Regions from separate parts of the Shewanella sp. MTB7 genome, predicted to be linked through region 2. Evidence: riboswitches for the same ligand, from Rfam matches in the RefSeq annotation. Region 2 holds a riboswitch; the other holds the start of a gene.
The links. A riboswitch is a leader RNA that binds a small molecule or an ion and turns the genes downstream of it on or off. The one in region 2 is predicted to bind lysine.
Positions count from the first base shown of each region.

Region 1: another riboswitch for lysine. It lies ahead of HWQ47_RS18075 (Na+/H+ antiporter NhaC family protein); the one in region 2 lies ahead of lysC (lysine-sensitive aspartokinase 3).

Region 1 is NZ_CP085636.1:4,177,606-4,184,951, reverse strand. Features, by position in the region: gene HWQ47_RS18085 (electron transfer flavoprotein subunit beta/FixA family protein) at 1-596, shown strand, start outside; gene HWQ47_RS18080 (electron transfer flavoprotein subunit alpha/FixB family protein) at 596-1,519, shown strand; lysine riboswitch at 1,685-1,904, shown strand; gene HWQ47_RS18075 (Na+/H+ antiporter NhaC family protein) at 2,012-3,580, shown strand; gene HWQ47_RS18070 (M3 family metallopeptidase) at 3,868-6,009, opposite strand; gene HWQ47_RS18065 (thymidine kinase) at 6,203-6,781, shown strand; gene HWQ47_RS18060 (hypothetical protein) at 6,868-7,305, opposite strand.
Region 2 is NZ_CP085636.1:5,022,353-5,029,698, forward strand. Features, by position in the region: gene HWQ47_RS21865 (rhombosortase-dependent M36 family metallopeptidase) at 1-2,116, shown strand, start outside; gene HWQ47_RS21870 (hypothetical protein) at 2,199-2,708, opposite strand; gene HWQ47_RS21875 (succinylglutamate desuccinylase/aspartoacylase family protein) at 2,802-3,908, opposite strand; gene lysC (lysine-sensitive aspartokinase 3) at 3,944-5,293, opposite strand; lysine riboswitch at 5,429-5,603, opposite strand; gene HWQ47_RS21885 (DUF3293 domain-containing protein) at 5,708-6,145, opposite strand; gene arcA (two-component system response regulator ArcA) at 6,718-7,346, shown strand, end outside.

The sequences.
Region 1 (7,346 bases), 840 kb from region 2:
CTGGGATCGCGACTGAAGTGGTTGTGGTTACAGTCGGGCCTAAAGCGTCGCAAGAGCAGCTACGAACTGCGATGGCACTTGGTGCCGATCGAGGCATCCATATTGAAACTGATGAAGAGCTCGTTCCTCTCTCTATTGCTAAGTTACTTCATAGCGTGCAGAAAAAAGAGCAGGCTCAACTTATTTTACTCGGTAAGCAATCTATTGACGGTGATAACAATCAAACTGGTCAGATGCTTGCGGCGCTGGCTAAGATGCCCCAGGCAACATTTGCGTCTGTCGTTACCGTTGAAGGGGATACTTTATCGGTTACCCGTGAGATAGATGGCGGCTCACAGATTGTCACTATGCCTCTTCCAGCCGTGGTGAGCGTTGATTTGCGTTTGAACGAGCCGCGTTATGCCAAACTTCCGAATATTATGAAGGCCAAACGCAAGCCGCTTGAGACGATGACAATTGAAGATTTAGGCGTTAGCTTGAAATCTCATCAAAACATTGTGAAAGTATCACCTCCGTCTGAGCGTCAGGCTGGTGTGATGGTTGCTTCGGTGGCAGAGCTGGTTGAAAAGTTGAAAAATGAAGCGAAGGTGATCTAATGGCAATTTTAGTATTAGCAGAACATGATAATACCAGTTTAAAACTGGACACAGCTAAAGTGGTTGCCTGTGCTCAGGCGATTGGTGGTGACGTCGATATCTTAGTCGCGGGTCATGATTGCAGTGTTGTGGTTGAGGCCGCACAGAAACTTTCAGGTGTTAGGCAGGTGTTGGTGGCAGATAATGCCGCCTATGTTAACCATTTAGCAGATAACTTGTCTGAACTTATTATCGATATCGCTTCTGGTTATGAGCACATTCTTGCCGCGGCTTCTAGCCAAGGAAAAGACACATTACCGAGAGTATCGGCACTATTAGATGTTGCACAGCTGTCTGAAGTGATTGAAGTCGTGAGCGCAGATACCTTTGTTCGTCCAATCTACGCGGGCAATGCTTTGGCTACAGTGCAGAGTTTAGATGATAAGAAAGTGATGACGGTTCGTACCAGTGCATTTGATGCGGTCGGTAACGATGGCGCTGCCACTGTGATTTCTATTGAGAAAGTCGCAGATTCATTGTCACAGTTTATCTCTCAAAGTCTGACTAAATCAGAGCGTCCTGAACTTGGCGCCGCTTCTATTGTGGTTTCGGGTGGTCGTGGGCTCGGCAGTGGTGAGAACTTCGCTATTCTCGAACAGCTTGCTGATAAGCTAGGTGGTGCTTTAGGTGCATCTCGTGCCGCTGTGGATGCCGGATTTGTGCCCAATGATCTGCAGGTTGGTCAAACCGGTAAGATAGTTGCGCCAGATCTCTATATCGCCGTGGGTATCTCTGGGGCTATTCAGCATTTGGCTGGAATGAAAGATTCAAAGGTCATCGTAGCGATTAACAAAGATCCTGAAGCACCAATTTTCCAGATCGCCGATTATGGTTTGGAAGCTGATCTGTTTGAGGCTGTGCCTCAGCTAATTGAGTTAGTTTAAATCATCGTCAATTGTTTGTTTGGTGTAAAATTAAGGTAGCGTTAGTTTTAATTTTCATTAAATTAGTGTGATATTGGTCACAATAAGCGGCTTTGGGGTAGAATCTCCAAAGCCGCTTATGTTTTTATAACCTTCACGTAATTTGAAGGCACTTCAAATTACGTCCTGAGAAGTAGAGGTGCATTAAATATCAGTAGTGATAGTCAGGGTGATTCCGCTTATCTATCATGAAAGGATTTGATGCCGAAGTAGTAATGCACATCACGGCTTACTGCTGGGGCTGCCATCGAATAGGTGCAGCACTGTCATAGTATTTCTTATCTTAAAGATAAGAAGATTTTATACCTTTTAACATATGGTATTACTATGGAGCGCTACTGATAGGACAGGTGTATCCGATCTCTATATATTCAAGTATTTATTTGAATATATTGTTAATATCCCACCAGTTCAGTCGGCCTCCATTCGTACTTAAACGAAGAAAATATATAAATGACAACTTTAAGTTACGCCGATTCGGCTCTTTCATTGCTGCCCCCTGTGGTTGCAATCTTGCTGGCAATTGTGACTCGTCGCGTTTTGCTCTCTTTAGGTGTTGGAATAATATTAGGGGCGGTACTGATCACCGATTTTTCTGCCGTCGATACCGGACAATACCTAGCCAAACAAGTGACAGGTCTTTTTTGGGATGATGGAAGTCTCAATAGCTGGAATCTGTATCTATTAGGCTTTCTAGTATTACTGGGGATGATCACAGCACTTATTACAGTGAGTGGCGCAGCCAAGGCGTTTGCCGATTGGGCCAGAACTAAGATCCGCAATAAGCGTGATGCTAAGTTGCTGACCATGTTCTTGGGTTGTGTTGTTTTTATTGATGACTACTTCAATAGTTTGGTCGTTGGTAGTGTCGCCAGACCACTGACTGACAGATACTATATCTCTCGCTGTAAATTGGCTTATCTGCTCGATTCAACAGCGGCGCCTATCTGTGTGATCTCTCCCGTTTCAAGTTGGGGCGCTTATATTATCGCTTTGATTGGCGGTATTTTAACGGCCCATGGTTTTACCGATTCAGGTCATCTGAGTGTGTTTATTCAGATGATCCCGATGAACTTCTACGCTATCTTCGCTCTGTTATTACTGTTTTGTGTTGCCTTTATGGGTCTCGATATTGGCCCTATGCGTCAACAAGAACTTAATGCACAAAAAGGCCATCTGTATGATGAGTCTAAAGGTCTACCACCTGGCGCGAACTCAGATCTACCGGAAGCGGATAATGGCAAGATTTTAGGCTTGTTTCTGCCTATATCTGTACTAGTTGCCGCGACCTTCTACTTTATGGTGTCTAGTGGCAGTGATGCCTTAGCTGCTAAAGGTGCTGAGTTTTCACTTATCGGTGCTTTTGAAAATACCGATGTGGCTTCCTCTCTCTTTTTTGGTGCTGCGATTGGTCTGGTATCAACCATAATTCTGGTCATTAGCCAAGGATTAGAGAAGTCATACATCATCAAAGGCATCATCACTGGTGCGCGCTCTATGTTACCCGCCATCTATATTCTGCTATTCGCTTGGACGATTGCGGGTGTGATTGGTCATATGGAAACAGGTAAGTATATGGCGAGCCTGGCAACTGGCAACATTCCGTTTGCGCTGCTTCCTGCTGTCCTGTTTGTGCTTGCTGGTTTTACGGCTTTCTCGACAGGCACAAGCTGGGGAACCTTTGGTATTATGTTACCTATTGCTGCCGATATGGCCATGGGCACTCACTCTAGCATGATGCTGCCTATGCTCGCATCTGTACTTGCTGGAGCGGTATTTGGCGACCATTGTTCACCTATCTCAGACACCACTATCCTGTCGTCAACTGGTGCTAACTGTCATCATATGGACCATGTAATGACCCAGCTGCCTTATGCTTTGATTGTGGCTGTGATAAGCCTTGTGGGTTATACCGTTCTTGGGTTTACTGAGTCAGTACTTGCTGGTTTTGTTACCTGTAGCGTGTTGCTCGTACTCACTGTTATAGCGCTTAAGATTAAGGTTAATCGCAGAGCGGTATAATCGAATACAGATTAGTATCACTTCAGATTAAGTCGTAAAAAAGAAAGCCGCTCGATGAGCGGCTTTTTTGTGTCCGGCCACAAATGTTCCTGACATTTATTGGCATTTCCTCCATCCCTGGAGGTCAGAACACTTATGCTTATTTCCATGGGTCTTAGATGTTCCCGACATCTTTAAGACATTTCCTCCACTGACCCATAGGGATATGGGAAATGTCTTTGAAGCGTATGGAACGCTTAAGACCATGGAGGTCATGGATATATTTATTTTGTGTCTGATGTAATAGATTAGTTAGTCTGTAAACCACGGCGCTTAAGCAGTGCTTCGGTGGTCGGCTCTTGACCTCTGAACGCCTTGTAGGCATCCATAGGATCAACACTGTTACCTACCTCTCGGATCGCTTTACGATATTTCATGCCTATTTCGCGATTTAGCCCACCTTGGGTCTGCACGTAAGCATAGGCATCGGCTGCTAAGATCTCACTCCACATGTAGGCATAATAGCTTGACGAGTATCCACCAGGGAATGCGTGAGCAAAATAGGTAGATCTATAACGAGGTGGCACTGCCGGTAAGTCCACTCCGTGTTTCTTAAGTGCAGCCGCCTCAAATGTAGCAACATCTTGCAGTGGCATATCCGCTTTAAGAGAGTGCCACTCTAAGTCGAGTAGGGCGGCAGACATATATTCCAGAGTGTCGAAGCCTTGGTTAAAGCTGCGTGATTTTAGTAGCTTATCTAGCAGTGCTTTTGGTATTGCTTCACCAGTTTCATAATGCTTAGCATAATTTTCAAGTACTTGAGGGTGAGCAGCCCAATCTTCTTCAAATGTCGATGGAAATTCAACAAAATCCCTTGAGACCGCGGTTCCAGAGAGACTAGGGTAGGTGACGGTAGAGAACATGCCATGGGTACCATGACCCATCTCATGGAACATGGTGGTTACTTCATCATAGCTAACAAAGGTAGGCTTGCCATCTGGTGCCTTTTTGATGTTCATCACGTTGACTACAACTGGCTTATTGTTTAATAGCGTAGATTGAGTGACAAAGGAGCTCATCCAAGCACCGCCGCGTTTGCCTTCGCGTGCGAAGTGATCTGAGTAGAAGATAGCCATGCTAGTGCCATCACTGTCGAACATCTCATAGGCTTTGACATCTTCATGGTACACAGGTAGATCTGGGCGGAGTGTTAACGTCACGCCGTAAAGCTTCTCAAGGGTATAGAATACCCCGTCTTCGAGTACACGATTAAATTCAAAATAGGGCTTAATCGAGGCTTCATCTAAGTCATACTTATCTTTACGAACCAGCTCGGCATAATAAGCCCAATCCCAGGGCGCGAGTTCAAAATTACCACCGGTTTTGTTGATCATAGCTTGGATATCATCAGCTTCTTTCTGGGTGTTAGCTATAACGGCTGGAACCATAGAGCCAAACATCTGATAGACAGCTTGTGGCGTTTTGGCCATTTGTGGCGTTAAGCGATAATCGGACCAGCTTTTGTAGCCAAGCAGTTTGGCTCGTTCGGCTCTGAGTTGTGCCAGACGCGACACCAGAGATGCGGTTTCATTCTCACCGCTTAATCCTCTGTTTGAAGAGGCTTCCCATACTTGTTGACGCAACTCGCGATTATCGAGTTGGGTGAGTACTGGCTGACGAGTGGTATTGGTGATGTTGAGTTGGTACTTGCCTTCATGACCATTGGCTTTGGCATCGGATGCCGCTGAACGTATCGCATTTTGTGATAGGCCAGCCAGTTTGCTCTTGTCTTCTACAATAAGGGCAATCTCTTTGCTTAGTCTCATTAAGCGCTGAGCAAACTCATTTGTTAGTGTTGATTGCTCTTCGTTGAGGGCGCGTATTGCTTTTTTTTCGCTGTCATTTAATTTTGCACCCGCCATGATAAAGCGCTGATGGTATTTCTCAACTAAGCGGTTTGCTTCAGGTGATAGAGAAAGCTTAGCACGGGTGTTATAAATGGTTTCTATTCGTTTAAACAGCGCTGGGTTTAGATTGATATTATCTGAGTGAGCCGCCATCTTAGGTGCCATCTCACCTTGAAGTGCCCTTAGCGTGGGATTGCTGTTGGAACTGGCTAAGTTGTAGAAGATTGTTGAGGTTCGATCGAGCAGTTCACCACTCTTTTCCATCGCGACGATTGTATTATCAAATGTAGCGGCTGTTGGGTTATTGGCTATCGTTAAAATTTGCTGATAATGCTCAACGATCCCTTGTAGTAATGCCGGTTTAAAATGCTCATCGCGAATAAGATTAAAGTCAGGTGCTTGATATTGGAGTGTGCTAGACACAAATAGCGGGTTCTGAACTTGGACCATACTGGTGGTATTTTCGTTTAATGTATCAGTACCTGAACAACCGACAAGCAGTAATGTTGCACTTATCGCTGCGGCTAGTAATGTTTTTTGCATGCTTATGTAACTACCTTTAATTATTATTGTATAACTAAATTATCAATGATTCCTTAAAGTTAACTGAATTACCACATAAATAGTCAGGTTATTCTGTTTATGCAATCAAGGATGTAAGCCTTATAAATTGGATTCGATGAATGGTGAGTATAGTGATAAACTAGTGGGCATTATTTAATTAAGGAATACAGGTTTGGCGCAACTTTATTTTTACTACTCAGCCATGAATGCGGGTAAATCGACCTCTTTATTGCAGTCCTCTTATAACTATCGCGAACGCGGTATGAATACCTTAGTGATGACGGCATCCATCGATGACAGATATGGAGTGGGTAAAGTCGCATCAAGAATTGGTATCGAAACCGATGCACAAGTATTTGGTAGTGCAGATAATCTAGCGACCATGATTGGTGACGTTCATAAAGAACAGCGCATGCATTGCATATTGATTGATGAAGCACAGTTTCTTAGTAAGGAACAGGTTAAACAGTTAACCTATGTGGTGGATATTTTAGATATCCCAGTGCTCTGTTATGGCCTTAAAACCGATTTTCAGGGTGAGCTCTTTACCGGTAGCCAATACCTTTTAGCTTGGTCGGATAAACTTGTCGAGCTTAAAACCATCTGCCATTGTGGCCGAAAAGCAAATATGGTGGTTCGTCTCGATGGCGAAGGTAAGCCTATGCGTGAAGGTGAGCAGGTCGCGATTGGTGGTAACGAGAGCTATGAGTCAGTTTGCCGTAAACATTTCCGCGAATTCTTGTGGGACTAGCCTAAGGCGTGAACATTAGTTTCGAATTTAGAGGAGCACTGAGCATTAATACATCTTGGTGCTTTTCTATTTAGAATCAAACAAAACTAATTCAATTTAGACAGTAAGTGTCTCACCTCATCACGTGTGTTATCAATCGCCCCCACCATATTCATGGCACTTGTTTCGGATCTGTTGAGTGTTTGCCAGTTCTCTTGCCACTCCATTTTAAGTGCATTAGCTGATTTAGATACTTCAGGCTCGGCTATCATGCTTAAATCGGCAATCAAGTTGACTTTTATCCAACCTTTTCTAGGGTTGCCTTCAACGATATTTTGATCATAGTGAGCGGCATAAATAATCCCTTCAAGCTCTGAAAGTTGTAGTAGGAGCTCGAAACTAGCTGAGCGCATATTGCTGTTGTATTCGGTGATCTCCATGCGCCAAACATTATAACTAAAGCCTATCAGGGCGAAAATCATACTAAAGACAGCCGTGATTTGAAAAACGGTGATGGGCTGGTCTCCTCTGATACTGAATCTCATGGGGAGCTCCTTTTGTTTACTTCTGTGTTGCTGTTTATTTT
Region 2 (7,346 bases):
CGCTAAACTTGATGCTGCCGAAAACGTTACAATTTCAATGTTTAATCAAAAACCTTACAAAGCTAGTTCTTGGGATAATGCCATTGTGGCTCACGAGTGGGGACATTATATCTCCAACCGTTTAGTCGGTAATGCATCAGGCTTGATAAACCAGCAAGGCCGCTCAATGGGTGAAGGATGGGGGGATTTCCATGCGCTTCTCCTTATTTCAGAAGAAGATGATGCATTAATAGCTGGAAATGAATTGTTCCAAAAAGCATATGCCGCGGTGTCTTATGTAGGGTCTTTCTATACCGGTATTCGTAACTATCCATATAGTACCGATATGGAGATAAACCCACTAACTTTTGCGAATGTAGAGCTCGGCAATGGTACTGGTGCAGATCGAGATGGAAATGCCGAAGTGCATGATGCTGGAGAGCCTTGGGCTGCAATGTTATGGGATAGCTACGTTGCACTAATCAACGATGAACGCCATACATTCTCCGAAGCTCGTAGCTTAATGATGGATTATCTCGTCTCTGGCTATAAAATGACGCCTATAGCGCCAACTTATACTGAAGCTCGTGATGCTATTTTAGCCGCCGCATTTGCTAATGATGTAAAAGATTATGAACTCATTTTAGGTGCATTTGCTCGACGCGGAATGGGACTTGGGGCTGTTTCACCTGAACGTTTTGATACCAAACACAATGGTGTCGTAGAATCTTTCAAGACTAAATTGGCCACATTCTCTGTATCTGAACATAATCTAAATACAAATTACGAAGGGATGACTACTGGTTACTGCTCTAACGACAATATCTTAGATAAAGGAGAAACAGGTACAGTCAGCTTTACTGTCGCGAATAGAGGTAGTGAAGACTTCGAAAGCATTGAAGGTGTTGTTGAAGTAACGAGTGGACATGACGTTACTTTTGCTAACGAAGGGAAAGTAAGTTTTGCTGCAGTTCCAAAGTTTGGCGAAGCAACAAGTACTCCTCTCGAATTTACTCTTAATGACGCTGGAGTTGCTGAAGAAGTTGAATTAAAAATTACTTTCCCTGAATTGACTGAGGAAGTTGAAGCTTCTGAGTACAAACTTTCAACTGTAGTAAACATGGATTTTGTGGCTAAAGAAGCTCAATCTAATATGTCAACGAGTGACATGGAAGATTATTCAGGTTTAGTTGATTTGAAAGAAATGATACTAAGTGGCGGAGAGTTAGCTGAAGGCACTTCGATGCTAGATGGCACATATGCATCTTTCTTCCCCGTTGATAGCCAATATATGTTTATTGCAAATAATGGTTTTGCATCTGATGTTGCTTTTGAAACAAAACCCGTGACCGTAGGTTATGCAGGTGACTTTACTGTTAGCTGGTTCCAGTATTATGAAATAGAAGATGCTTATGATGGTGGTGTTGTTGAGCTAAGCATCAATGGTAGTGACTGGACTGATGTCACAAAAGTTGGTGGCACATTTGAAGGTGCTGGGTATGATGGTGAGTTAGCAGATCTACTTCCTGGTCGCTCTGCATTTACGGGAGTAATGCCTTGGCCTGGTGGAACTGAAACCGTTAACTTTGGTACTGCGTTAAACGGTAACGAAGTTAAATTTAGGTTCCGTATAGTTTCAGATACAAACACTAACTCATTTGGCTGGATCGTAGATAATGTTACTTTCAAGAACATCTCTTCGGATGTATTCCACACCCAAGTAGCGGGTGATAGCTTAGCATGTGATAACCGCTTACCTAGTGTAACGACAGTCGCAAGTGCAGAGAGTGTTAAAGAAGGTGAAGCTGTAACGTTAACTGCTACCGCTGTCGATGCAAACGAAGCCGATACATTAACTTATATATGGACGCAAACCTCAGGAACTGAAGCTACGTTAACTGGTGCTGATACAGCAACAGCCAGTTTTTCAGCTCCTTTAGTTTCAGCCGATGAAGCACTTGAATTTACCGTAACAGTAAACGACGGAACGGCTGATGTTGTATCGAATGTAAGTGTTACTGTAACGGATATACCTGCAGTCGTTACTCCACCTGCACCGAAGAAATCATCAGGTGGGTCTACAGGTTTACTGACTTTATTATTACTTCCGCTAGCGCTTCTTCGCCGTCGTAGGTAGTCACTAAACGTTAAACAAAAAAGAGTCATAACCCCTCGGTTATGACTCTTTTTATTAACAAAGCTTCTCTTATAAAAGTAGCTTAGTACTCTAGTGCATCTGAAGGTCGACTAAAATCTATCTCGATTTCAACTCGTGAAAAATCACCATTCTTGAGTAAATCAGAATAGAGAACATATAAGCTATCTTGAGCTGTTAAAGGTGTTAATCGATAGGTCTCTTTAGCAATTTTATCGACTCGATAACCGGAAGGTAATAGATCGGCTTTCTTTGCTATGACGACAAAGCTCCCTTTTAAGACCCCTGCTTCTGACATGGTAGGGCTAGAAACAGGACTGCCTTTAATTAAGACATCAGTATTAGATGTAAATTTCTGACCATTTAATCTATAGCTGTGAGTTTTAGTAGCACTAGAACTATCTGTGACCGTTATAAGCTCTTTACTCCTATTAGCAACCTCAGGCTGTTGCTCAACAGTCACAGAAGTGCTGGTTTCGGCAGGCGTCGCATTTGGCTTTTGAATGTCGTCAACTTTATCACTGGAGCAGGAAGCCGTTAATAATAGTAAGCTAGTTAATATCGTTTTATTCATAAAGCACCTATGTTCTGTCGATACAATCAATGTAAAACAAACATAACTGTAACATTTATGCGGTATTCATGTCTTCTCGTTAAGCGACTTCAATCAAATCTCGAACACATTCGTCATCACCTTATAAAGCTCTGTTCCTTGATATACAGACGCTGAAGCAAAATGTAATATGGGCACGCAATCTTGTTGCAACTTTAGCGATGTTAAGGCTTTATCACTGCCATAAAGATCCAGTCGTAGAATATTCACCAAAGGTTTTCCTGCCGATAATGGTTCCCCGACTTCAGCCAAATACTCCACCATACCACCAAGGGGGGAATGGTATTTTTTATAATCTTTTAGGTAACAAGCATAACGTGACATCTTAGCCGGTTTAACCTTCTCAGCAATAACCCCTCGATGACTTAGATAAGCCAAAATACCCTTTGCATCAATAGCGGCATCATCAAGATGAATATTCTCTTGGGAGCCCAGTTCAAGAGTAAATGCTGAAACAGGAATATCCATATCTCGCCCTGCTGATTTCATATACTCACAGAGCGTCCACCAAGGGCAAAAAATAGATTCATCCATGGCGCCACCAAAATCATTGGGGATCAATAAGGTATAGGGAATAGAGAAGTAACTTGCTGCATCAGCATCAAACTCAGGACAGTAGAGGTGTTTACAGGACTTAGGCCCAGTATGCAGATCAATCACGATATCGGCCTTATGGGCCATTGATTGCAGCATCACCGCTTGTTGATGACCCGTTGTTATCCCCCACTCGCTGCCTAAACGTTGCTGACACGACTCAAGTAAAATCGCCCTAAAGGCTGTGATAAGTTCATCATCAGATGATGTGCGATTATCTCGATACCAAGCAACAATATCAATTTTATGATCCAGATATTCACGATTCCAGTTAACGCCGGTAATGGGATCAAATCTACCCAGCGTAAATTCACCACTTTTTTGATTTATCCCCAAAGGATTGGCCAAAGGCACTAAGGTTATGTCGCCACATAAGGTATAGCTCTCTAACAGCTGCATAAGCTGATAAATAACCGCGTTTCCCTGCACTTCAGCGCCATGAACATTTGCTTGAATATAGACACTTGGTCCACTGACATTCTCAGCCTTCATACTGAATATAGGCAAAGTGAGGTCTTGACCAGTTGCTAACTCGCCAATTTTCAATGACGCTTGGGAAATGTGCATTTGCTATCCTTCACTATTTAACCGTCTCGAAATTATTACTCAAATAGGTTCTTATGTAGCGCTTTCACGACCTGAGCCGCTTCTGATTCTGCAACTAGCACACACAGATTATGTGGGCTAGCCCCTTGGCAAATCATTCTGACATTATGGGGCTCAAGCACTTCAAACACACGACGACAAACACCTGGCGTCGAGGCGATTTTATTGCCGATAATGGCAACCAAAGCCAAGCCATCCTCGACTCTCACCCTGCAATGCTGAGACAACTCTTGCAATAGAGATTCGCTCAGTAAACCATTGCCCGCTGAATCAGATCCGGTTTTATCTAGAGTGAGTGCGACGTTAACTTCCGAAGTGGTAATCAAATCGACACTGATTTTATGCCGAGCAAGCGTGGCAAATGTCTCGGCAAGAAAGCCTTGAGCATGCAACATCTGTAAGCTATGAAGGTTGAGTAAGGTCTGATCTCGACGCACTGCGACCGCTCTGTAAACCGGAGCGTCTTCAACCTGGTGACGTATCCAGGTACCACCACGCTCAGGCTCCCAACTCGATCCTACAAACACTTGAATTCTTTGTCTTACTGCAGGCAAAATGGTTGCAGGGTGCAGTACTTTAGCACCAAAAGTTGCCATTTCTGCCGCTTCATTAAAGCTAATTTCAGGAATTGGGGATGCCTTAGGGGCAAGCCGTGGATCCGTGGTATAGATGCCAGCCACGTCAGTCCAAATCTCAACCGACGTCGCTTTCAAAGCTTCAGCTAATAACGCCGCAGAATAATCACTACCACCTCGACCTAAAGTAGTGGTTGCGCCAAATTCGTCAGCTCCAATAAAGCCTTGAGTGACGATTCGTTGTGAAACCAATAAAGGAGCGAGATGTGCAGCAGTAAGCTCAGCAATGGTTTCAATTTGTGGTTCAGCTCGTCCAAAATGACTGTCAGTGCGCATCACCTGTCTCACATCAAATGCGATTGCCGCTTCACCTTTTTCTCTCAGTACCGCCGCAAACAGTGCTGATGAACATTGCTCTCCTTGGGCTAATAGCTCATCCATTGTCGCTTTGCTTCTATTCGCGCTTAGGGACTCACTTAAGGTCGAAATATGACTTAAAACGACGTCAAGACGAGCGGCGACCTCTTGGGAGTTACCGAGATCAGCTAAAATCTGATATTGAATATGTGCAATGTCTTTAATGAGCTGACTTCTGCGATCATCAGTTGTTTGCTCTTGGGTCAATTCAACTAATAGGTTTGTCACGCCACTAGACGCACTAACTACCACAACTCGGGTATTGGGATTATTAATAACAATATCGGCACAGCGACTCATCGCTGAGTAATCAGCAACTGAGGTACCACCAAATTTAGCCACATTTAAGGACATGAAGCGCCTCCACGACAAAGCAGACACTGAGAAGAAAAATTAACTTTAAAAATTGACATGATCACGCTCCGAACTCACTACGTTCGAAGAGCCTGGTGCAAAGATTACGCATCCTATAGAAGGGAAACAGACATCACCACCAGAAGCTCTCCACCAATAAAAGGTGACAATCTATGGGATTCAGCCCATTCGACCAATATTGAGTCATTCCAAACACTGCAATATCTCGGCGTTAACCTCCCTCATAAGTCATCATCAAAGTTTGGACCTTTCAGACTTACTACCTAGTTAACGCTCCTCTTCTGTATCCCATTGCTACCAATTGTTAATCAGTAAAAATGAGGAAAGTAAAAAATATCAAATTTTGAGTAAATAAGTCAACGATTAAAAAACATATTGTCGACAAACTCATCGTTAGACGAAATCTGGCAATTCATTAACCAGACTCACTCTGGAGGAAAAATGGCCAATTATTTGCTCCTGATATTGTGGCGGTGAAAAAAGACAAGGGATCAACTGTAACTTATCATGCTCGACAAAGTAGATAGCATTTTGCTGGAATTTCCGTCCTAAAATCATCGCAGAATTTTTATCAGTAGATACAGCCCAACTTTTCTCCATATGGCTACGGTCTAATGAAGTCCCCATCATAGCGCGATATGGTTGTCTTAATTGTTCAATCTCATATTGTAATTTTCTATCAAGAAGACGATTTTGACAGCTTGTGAGTATCTGCCCTTTCGGGTTATGAGCGGTGATTATGGCGAAGGATATATCAGAAGAAAGTGGCTGAGAAAATAGAAATTCCACGTCTTGATAACACTGCCAAAGAAGATTATTAGACTGGTTCATTTGCATCATATCCCCCGATTAGATTCGAAATATTATAGCAAACTAAATTAATCTTCCGATAGGCGTGACATACGTCACATAAATATTTTTTTTCACTTACAATAGAATCAATACGTTAGATAAAATTATGTGACCAAGATCATATCCACAAGTAAATTTGTTAACATTTCATTTGTTAACAAATGCCTAAAACGAGTACAATAGCCCCACTTGGTTCTTTGAACAAAGCTAAAAAATGGATGCTTTTTTGTTAGATTGCTATCTAACACCAAACAAATAGTTAACCAATTTCCTGTACAAAATGTGAGCTAGACTGCATTTCACATTTTTACTTCATTTTGTTTAATATCTTGGGGAACTTAACTCCCCTATTGTTAATCGAAGTGAAGACAGTTCGCGTTTCTATTAAATAAGATGCGCATACTTTAACTATCTTGGAAGTGTGTTTCAGTTTCAATTCAGATTTGAAAGCACTTACTCGATCAGTAAAATCAAGATGATGACTTGGAGCATAACGTATTATACGCATGCTCATGGTTAAAACAGAATTGAACAAAATTAGGTAAATTAATATGCAAAACCCGCACATTCTGATCGTAGAAGATGAAGCCGTTACCCGAAACACGCTAAGAAGTATTTTCGAGGCCGAAGGATATGTGGTAACTGAAGCCAATGATGGCGCAGAAATGCATAAAGCCATGCAGGAAAATAAGATTAATTTAGTCGTTATGGATATTAATCTTCCTGGCAAAAATGGTCTTTTGTTAGCACGTGAACTTCGTGAAATTAACAATATTGGTCTGATTTTCCTAACGGGTCGAGATAACGAAGTTGACAAAATTTTGGGTCTTGAGATCGGCGCAGATGATTATATCACTAAGCCATTCAACCCACGTGAACTCACCATTCGTGCCCGTAACCTATTAACTCGCGTTAATAGCACTGGTAATGAATCTGAAGAGAAAAGTGCTGTTGAGTTCTACCGCTTCAATGGTTGGAGCTTAGAGATCAACAGTCGTTCTTTGGTTAGCCCACAAGGTGAATCATACAAGCTGCCACGTAGCGAATTCCGCGCTATGCTGCACTTTGTTGAAAATCCAGGTAAGATTTTAAGTCGTGCTGATCTTCTTATGAAGATGACTGGCCGTGAACTTAAGCCACACGATCGTACTGTAGACGTAACCATCCGTCGTATCCGTAA